DNA from 2 places in the Paenibacillus sp. FSL R5-0744 genome. Region 2 is predicted to be linked to the other one. Evidence: predicted binding sites of a transcription regulator. Region 2 holds the regulator's gene; the other holds the start of a gene.
The links. The regulator Rex, encoded in region 2, represses fermentation and respiration genes when NADH is low (regulators of the CRP and FNR family bind a similar motif). The targets are predictions, from matches to a motif close to TTGTGAAATATTTCACAA.
Positions count from the first base shown of each region.

Region 1: MKY19_RS30090 (cytochrome ubiquinol oxidase subunit I) is a predicted target of Rex. The motif match lies at 2,476-2,493, and genes of this name have one in related genera.

Region 1 is NZ_CP150228.1:6,795,730-6,800,283, forward strand. It holds gene cydB (cytochrome d ubiquinol oxidase subunit II) at 1-971, opposite strand, end outside; gene MKY19_RS30090 (cytochrome ubiquinol oxidase subunit I) at 968-2,362, opposite strand; gene MKY19_RS30095 (cold-shock protein) at 2,586-2,816, opposite strand; gene MKY19_RS30100 (cold-shock protein) at 2,909-3,109, opposite strand; gene MKY19_RS30105 (trypsin-like peptidase domain-containing protein) at 3,529-4,554, opposite strand, start outside.
Region 2 is NZ_CP150228.1:4,708,473-4,713,026, reverse strand. It holds gene dinG (ATP-dependent DNA helicase DinG) at 1-1,325, shown strand, start outside; gene MKY19_RS20800 (redox-sensing transcriptional repressor Rex) at 1,457-2,110, shown strand; gene MKY19_RS20795 (amidohydrolase) at 2,097-3,398, shown strand; gene MKY19_RS20790 (DUF5590 domain-containing protein) at 3,568-4,086, shown strand; gene MKY19_RS20785 (hypothetical protein) at 4,495-4,554, shown strand, end outside.

The DNA of each region.
Region 1 (4,554 bases), 2.1 Mb from region 2:
AAGTAACTCCAAATTTGATATCCCAATACGAATGGAAGGATGGTCAGCGCCACAATCGTCATTACCTTTAAAGAGTAATGTCCCGAAGCCGCATTGGTAATTGTCAAATTGAAGGCTTGATCGATTGAACTAATCATAACACGTGGGAACAATCCTACAAAGATGGAAGTTACGGACAATGCTATTACCGCTCCTGTCATTCCAAAAGCATAGCCATCCTTCTTCTTCGTCATGAAATAACCCGATAATATGAACGCGATAATTCCCAGCGCTACTATAATCATAAGAACTAAACCACGTTGTTCGAAAATATCAGTCATATAATAAGTCATTACCACGAAAGCAAGCAATAGAGCCCCAAGTGGCAAAAGCAATCTTTGCGCCATTTTTCTAGCGCGAGCCTGTAGATCACCCACTGTACGCAACGTTGTGAACATGAGACCATGTACCAAACAAAGAAGGACAACAGTCACACCAGCTACTACGGTATACACATTTACGATATCTGTAAAACCTGCGTACATTTGCATATCCCCATCAATCGGCAAACCTTTGATGAAGCTGGCGAACACCACAGCAAGGAGGAAAGGTGGGAGGAAGCTGCCGAAAAAGATACAAACATCCCAAGTTTTTTTCCAAGCTACTGAATCCCGTTTACCTCTAAATTCAAAAGCAACACCACGTGCAATCAAAGCTAATAAAGCAAAGACAAAGGGAATGTAAAATCCGCTAAACAACGTTGCATACCACTCAGGGAAAGCCGCAAACATTGCACCCGCAGCAGTAATTAACCATACCTCGTTTCCATCCCAGAAGGGTCCGATCGAGTTAATCAGAATCCGGCGCTCAGTGTCATTCTTAGCGAGAATTTGTGTTTCCATCCCTACGCCGAAATCGAAACCCTCCAGGAAGAAGAACCCTATAAACAGAACTGCAATGAGCACAAACCACAATTCATTAAGAGACATCATTGGGCGCCCTCCTCGTTATATGGATCATGCGAATCCCCGTGATCGTTATCCATCGCATAAGGACCTTTTTTAATCACTTTCATAAACAAACCAATTAGAACTAATCCGAGAATGGCGTAAATCGCTGTAAAAGAAATAACAGAGAATAGAACCTGACCACTTGTAATGTTAGGCGACACACTGTCTTCCGTTGTCATCAATCCGAATACCGTCCATGGCTGACGCCCGAATTCGGTCATGACCCAACCTGCTGTATTCGCGATTGGAGGAAGCAGTATTCCCCATAACATAAACCGCATAAACCAAGTGTTTGGACGGTCCATCTTTTTGCGCCACATTAAATACATTGCGTACATACCCATTACGATCATTAACGTTCCTGCTAGAACCATGATCCGGAAACTCCAGAATGTCGTACGTACTGGCGGGATATAGTCACCGGGGCCATAGGTTTGCTCATACTCAGCTTGCAGCTCAAGCATACCTTTAACTTCACCGGAAAATTTACTGTATGAAAGGAAGCTTAGCATATACGGAATTTGAAATTCTCCAGAACTTTCCTGCTTGTCAGGATCAATGTTAGCCCATACGGTCCAAGGTGCTGGGTCACCACTCTTACCCCACAGTCCTTCAGAAGCCGCCATCTTCATAGGTTGAGTCTCAACCAAATACTGTGCTTGCGCATGGCCTGCCACGGCTACACCAATAGAAGAAATGATACCTACGATTGCTGCAATTTGAAAAGATTTCTTAAAGAAAGATACATCTTGTTTCTTCAATATCTTATACGCACTAATACCCGTTACGAGGAAGGCGCCTGTTGCATACGCAGCAAGAACCGTGTGCGGGAATTCAACCAGCAATTGTCCGTTCGTAATGAGCGCGAAGAAATCATTCATTTCTGCCCGTCCATTATTTATCTCAAATCCCACAGGATGCTGCATAAAGGAGTTCGCTGCTAGAATCCAGAAAGCGGATAACATCGTACCGAAAGCTACTAGCCAGATGGATAACAAGTGCACTCTTTTGGACACTTTGTCCCAGCCGAATATCCAGATGCCAATAAAAGTAGACTCCAGAAAAAAAGCTGCCAATGCTTCGACTGCAAGTGGAGCCCCGAATACATCACCCACAAAACGTGAATAATCAGACCAGTTCATCCCGAACTGAAATTCCTGCAAAATACCTGTAACTACCCCTACTGCAAAGTTGATGAGAAACAGCTTTCCCCAGAACTGTGCCATTCTTTTGTACTCTTCATTGCCTTTTCTAACGTACATGGTCTCCATGATCGCAATCAAGAGCGCTAGTCCGATTGATACCGGTACAAAGAAATAGTGGAATATTGTCGTCGACGCAAATTGTATACGCGACAGCATTACTGTATCCATATTTTTCCCTTCCTTCTCCCCTTTTCGTTAACTATATTGTGTCAAAAATTTAGACGCACTTTTGTGATAAATGTCACACAAAGGGGTGCTTTTAACGGTGAAATTCAAATGATTTGTGACAAAAATCACAATTTACCTTAAAAAAAGCAAAAAAAATAAGACGGTTTGACCGTCTTGAAGTTGTTCACTGTTCTATAACAAGCTTGACTCATAAAGGCATTGGTTAGGTAATGGAAATACCCTTCTTCAGCGATTTGAGATCGCCATTCGAATTAAGCAATTGTGGTAGCATCTTCGTGCTGCGAACCATTGGAGAGTCACATAGACGGCAAGAAGGCGCATGTTCAAATGCGAAATTATCCCTCATCCATCCGTTGCATCCATCATTGGTACACGCCCAAATCGCGGTATTTTCTTCCGGTATTTCTTCCAAAGGTTTCTTCCGGTAGTTCATTGCCGTTCCTCCCATCCTGTAAGTCAATAGTGACTAACTAGATATAAAAAGACCGTCCCAACTTTCACAAGCTGGGACGGTTTCTTCTATTATTACAGTTTTACAACGTTTTCGGCTTGTGGTCCACGGTTGCCTTGAACAACGTTGAATTCAACGCGTTGGCCTTCGTCCAAAGTTTTGAAGCCGTCGCCAGTGATTGCGCTGAAGTGAACGAATACGTCGCTTCCGCCTTCAACTTCGATAAATCCGAATCCTTTTTCTGCGTTGAACCATTTAACTGTACCTGTTTGCATGTGTGTTACCTCCACAAATTTAAATTAATATGTTCTTTTTATCTTCAAACAAAGAAAAAATTCACACATTGAAAAAGGTTGTATTACCGAATATAACAGCCCTTTTCAATGCGAAAATTAGGGACTAAATGTATGATTGATATCATATTACCACACCTGATTAGCAAAGGCAAGCTGGCATCCGTATATATCCGTTTCTACCCTAATAAGTATTACCTTCCAATGTAAGGGTTGCCAGTCAGCCCAAAATTGATTAAATCAGCTTATAATTGCCATATTTATCAAAACTTTAGAAGAAATAGATCCCCGATAGCGATACAGAGTATCGCTATTTCAGGAAGCTCTACCTTCTCAACCGAAGGGGTAGTCCGCTCTACTTGTCATTACTGCTATATCATTATATGCCGACTTCCAGCATATTATTCCTCTGGTTTTTCAAGAAGTTTTACTGTAGTCTGATTGACTTTCCCATTTCGATAATAGGTAATCTTCAGATCCTCACCAATCTTCGTCTGATTATATAAATACTTGCGAAGGGAGAGCGTGGATGTAATCGGTTCATCATTAAATTTCGTAATTACATCATTGAACTGTATTCCCGCTTCTTGTGCAGGTCCAACAGCATCCAGAACGACAACCCCATCCTTAACATTGTTCGGTAGGTTCAGTTCCTTGCGTTGGTCCTCTGCGAGAGGAATGTAAGGATTGTTTAAATCTACCGAATATACGCCTAAGTAGGAACGGGCAATCCGCCCTTTCTCAGCCAGTTCATTAGCGGTATCTATCACATGGTTAGCTGGAATAGCAAAACCCAGCCCTTCTACACCTGCATCGGAGATTTTCATCGTGTTAATACCGATGACTTTACCATCCAGATCCACAAGCGCCCCGCCGCTATTGCCTTCATTAATTGCTGCATCGGTCTGAATGACCTCTTGCTCCCAATCATATACGCCGTCCTGATTCAAGGATACGGGAACCTTCCGTTCAGTATAGCTGACAATACCTGAAGTCAATGTGTCACCAAGTCCCAACGGGTTTCCGATGGCAATGACCGTTTCACCTAAACGAAGCTTCGAGGAATCCCCGAGCTCTGCGATTGTATTGATACCCTTGGCATCAATCGAAAGCACCGCGATGTCACTCACTTTATCCGTTCCAACAAGTGTAGCTTTACGTGTCTCGCCATCTACTGTTACGACCTCAAGATTGCTAGAGTCTTCGATGACATGGTTATTAGTAATGATAAATGCTTTATTATCTACCTTTTTATAAATCACTCCAGAGCCTAATGCTGACTCATCCAGAATGTTCAATTCTTTATTATCTTCTTTATGATTGATAATACTTACTACTGCAGGACGAACCGTAGCAGCGGCTTGAATGATACGGTCAAACGGATCTCTGCTTGGGGCAACCTCCCCAGTTGTTACTACCGACTTCGG
Region 2 (4,554 bases):
TGCTTCAGTCATCAGGCAGTGAGGAAGCTTCTGAATGGAGCGGAGTGATCGATAGAATCTATCCGGATCTTCTTACCGTAAAAGAAACCTGGGATCTGCTTAGTGATAAACTATTCAGCCTCTTGCCGGAACGCAGCGATGCAGCGGCGGGAGAAGCTGGCCAGTTAGTCATGCGGCTACTTCCTACCCGTAAACCGAAAGATTGGGATGAATTGGTTGCTTTAGAGAATACTATGAATCTGACATTAAGCGAAATTATCCGTAAAGGTGATAAAATGCTTAATGAGATGCGAGATCAAGAAGGTCAATCTTCCTCAGATAGCCTAGTTACCGATATTAGCGGCTTATTTAAGGATTTAGCTTCTATACGTGAGCAAGTACGGTTTTTTATGGGATTAAATGATGAGAATGTAGTATATTGGCTGGAGGCGAATGGAAATTATCGCAGTAAATCGCTACAGCTGTATGCCGTTCCTGTTGATGTTAGTACTCAGCTTAAGGAGCTGTTTTTCGACAAGAAGAAAAGTATCGTACTAACTTCGGCGACACTCTCTGTGGATAAATCTTTCCAGTTTATGATTGATAATCTCGGACTTAATGAAGCTGCGGAAGAGGGGCGTCTGATGACATCACTCCTGCCTTCTCCCTTTAAGTATCGGGAGCAGGCGCTGTTAGTTATTCCGCGGGATTTCCCAAGTGTGAAGGGGAGTGTAGGCGATGCCCGATTTGTCGATACACTCGTACAGTCACTAGCAGAAGCAGCTATTACAACACGTGGGCGGATGCTTGTCCTGTTTACTTCTTACAAGATGCTACGCCAGGTTTACGATCCTCTGAAAGAGGCTCTAGCCTCACAAGAGATCACGGTATTAGGTCAAGGCGTGGAGGGGGGCAGCCGTAGCAAGCTGATCCGCCGTTTTCAGGACAGTGCAGCTTCTGTACTGTTAGGAACAAGCAGCTTTTGGGAGGGTGTAGATATTCCAGGTGAAGCATTAACATGCTTGGCCATCGTGAGACTCCCATTTCAACCGCCAAACCACCCCCTAGCGGAAGCGAAGTCTGAGTTATTACAAGCCCAGAAAAAGAATCCGTTCATGAAGTTGTCTGTTCCTCAGGCGGTTATTCGCTTCAAGCAAGGATTTGGGAGGCTGGTACGGACAGCGCAAGATCGGGGTATTGTTATTGTGTATGACACAAGGGTGATCGAATCTCACTATGGGAAGTATTTCCTCTATTCGTTGCCTGGCCCGAAAATGGAGCATATGCTTACGGATCAAATGGTTCCTCGTATAGCGGAGTGGTTGGAAGACGGAGGCGTTTCTTGAAAAGAACGTCATCGATCTTATTAATCACTCTACAAGGAAGGGCGGTATAAGAATACCGCTCTTCCTTGAGACGAGGTGCAGATATTTCGATAGGATTTGAACAGAATATCACTTAAATTAGGAGGTAAATTATGAAATCGGATAAAATATCAGAAGCCGTTGTTCGCAGACTTCCTGTGTACTTGCGTTTCTTGAATGATCTCCAGAAACGTGAAATATTAACCGTTTCCTCACAAGAACTAGGACAAAAACTTGATTTGAATCCTGCTCAAATTCGTAAAGATTTAGCTTATTTTGGAGACTTTGGTAGAAAAGGTATCGGGTATGACGTAACTTATCTTATTGAAAAAATCCGTCATATTCTGAAGCTGGATCAACAATTGAATGTGGCTTTAGTAGGTGCTGGTAACCTTGGACATGCATTATCTAATTACAATGCTTATCTGAAAGATACTATGAAGATTACCGCTATATTTGACTCCTATGCACCTAAGGTAGGGCGGAAAATCAACTCTCTTACCGTTCAACCGATGGAGGAGCTTGGTCAGACGGTTCGTGAGCAAGGTATTCGAATTGGGATCATTACTGTGCCTGATTCAGAAGCGCAGAATGTAGCAGATATTCTCATTGAGTCTGGCATTGAGGCGATTTTGAATTTTGCACCAGTGATTCTAAAAACACCATCGAATATCCGTGTTCATGCTGCCGATTTTACAACGGATTTGCAAAGCCTTGCTTATTATTTGAAAGACGGAAAGGAAGAAAGCGGAAATGAAGAGCAGTAAAACGATTATTAAGGGCGGGCGTTTTCTTATTCCGGGAACGGATGAGCCGGTTCTGAGCGGATATATGACTATTGAAGATGATTTGATCACTTACATAGGAAAAGAAGAACCTTTAATGGAAGATGATGTGCAAGTTGTTGATGGCAGTCGTCTGCTGTTTATGCCAGGTCTGGTAAACACACATGGCCATGCCGCAATGTCATTGCTTCGTGGTTATGGAGATGATTTAGCACTTCAGGTGTGGCTTCAAGAGAAGATGTGGCCGATGGAAGCGAAATTCACTGGAGAAGATGTATACTGGGGAACCTCCTTGTCGGTACTGGAAATGCTAAAAGGTGGTACTACAACCTTCTTGGATATGTATGATCATATGGATCGAGTAGCAGAGGTAGTCGAATTATCAGGCATCCGTTCCGTACTGATGAGAGGCGTAATCGGATTATGCCCAGAGGAAGTACAAAATCACAAGCTTGCGGAAGCGATTTCTTTTGCACGAAATTGGCATGGTAAGGCTGATGGTAGAATTACGACGATGATCTCGCCACACGCCCCATATACTTGCCCACCGGACTTCTTTGTTAAGTTTGTACAAGCGGCACATGATTTGGATTTACCGATGCATACCCATATGTCCGAGACCAAACGCGAAGTGGAGCAGAATGTGGTGGATTACGGACTTCGGCCTGTAGCGCATTTAGAGAAGCTTGGAATGTTCACACGTCCGTCTATTGTTGCACATGGCGTTCATTTGAATGATGAAGAGATCGAGATACTGGCTCGTCATGATGTAGGCGTGTCTCATAACCCAGGAAGTAATCTGAAACTGGCTAGTGGAGTGGCTCGGGTTACGGATCTTCTAAAGGCTGGTGTGAAGGTGTCACTGGGTACAGATGGTGCGGCAAGCAATAATAACCTGGATATGTTTGAAGAGATGCGTCTTGCAGCCCTCATCCATAAAGGTGTAAGTGGTGATCCGACGGCTGTCCCAGCTCCGGAAGCGCTGCGTATAGCTACAGAGTATGGCGCAAAGTCTATCTTTTTAAATGATGTGGGTAGACTCGCTGTTGGCATGAAAGCGGACTTTATCGCGATTGATATAGACCAGCCGCATTTGCTACCACACACAGATCTGTTGTCTCATGCTGTATACTCTGCCAGCGCCAAGGACGTTGAGCATGTATGGGTGAATGGTAAACAGGTTGTAAAACATGGAGAATGTGTAACGCTAGATGAGGAAGCAATCCGTCGTAAGGCGCAAGAATTATTTGATGGACTGCTTAAACGATAGTCTAAGATCATAACGAATAACTGAAAGGCTGTGACTTTCTGCGATTGCAAAGTTACAGCCTTTTGTGTTTCTGATCATTAGATCATTGAATTGGATATGAAACTTTGGATAAACACACAGGTGTGTTATATAATCAAAAAAGATATATTACTAGAAAGGGAGCTGTACCTTGAAGAAAAGGAAAAAATGGATCCTCCTGGGGTCAGTTCTGATTCTGCTCCTTCTGTTCGGACTTATCCAGTTCTATGCTTATATTATGAAAGATCAATGGAACGAGCGAGATATCGCTAAGGATGTCGCTAAAACCAGTGCTGGTCTGACAGAGGTAACCAAAGCGCAGAAATCCGTGTGGGATGATAATGCGGTGTACTGGGTCTTAACAGGGAAGAATGAAGCCGGGACCGAGTTGATGGTTTGGGTACGTTTTACTGTAGACGGGAAGTTTGCTGAAGGAACCGACGCAGTATATGCTGAAGAACTAAGTAAAGGGACCTCTGAAGCGAAAATGCGTAGCCTTATAAAAGCCGATCTTCCGGACATCAGCATTGAGCGGTTGTTGCCAGGAGTATATAACGGGGAGTATGCTTGGCAGCTTTTTTATAAACAAAGCGGTCGATATTATTATCAATTTTATCGGTTCTCAGATGGGGCTCGAATGGGTGAAGGTTACAGTTTACCTAGCCGCTAAATTAAACAAAAGCATTATAGGAGAAACAAGCGGACCATTTATGGTTCGCTTGTTTTTTAAAATGACATATTATTTGATATACTATAAGTACACGAATTGTGATATACTATAAGAGTAGTTTTTATGTATTGGTATTTAAAGATTCATACGAAAAAAGGTCTGTTAGTTAAGAGTAACAGCCCTTTTTTTGTCGAATTAAATCAATAAATTTAATAAAATGGAAAGAATTAAAAAATAAAATTTTAAATATCTTCACACTTTTTTTCAATATAGTATATACACCTGTGATATACTACTGTTTGTAATTAGAACAGTGTTAGTAGAACGTCAGGCTCTGATGAGCTCTTAGCAGCTATGACTTTGGATCATTCTGTTTACATTTTTTCATCTTTGAGAGGAGGACGTTTCTTGAAATTACGTCTTGTACCTGTACTGATAACGTCTCTACTGTCGGCTATGCTATTATTC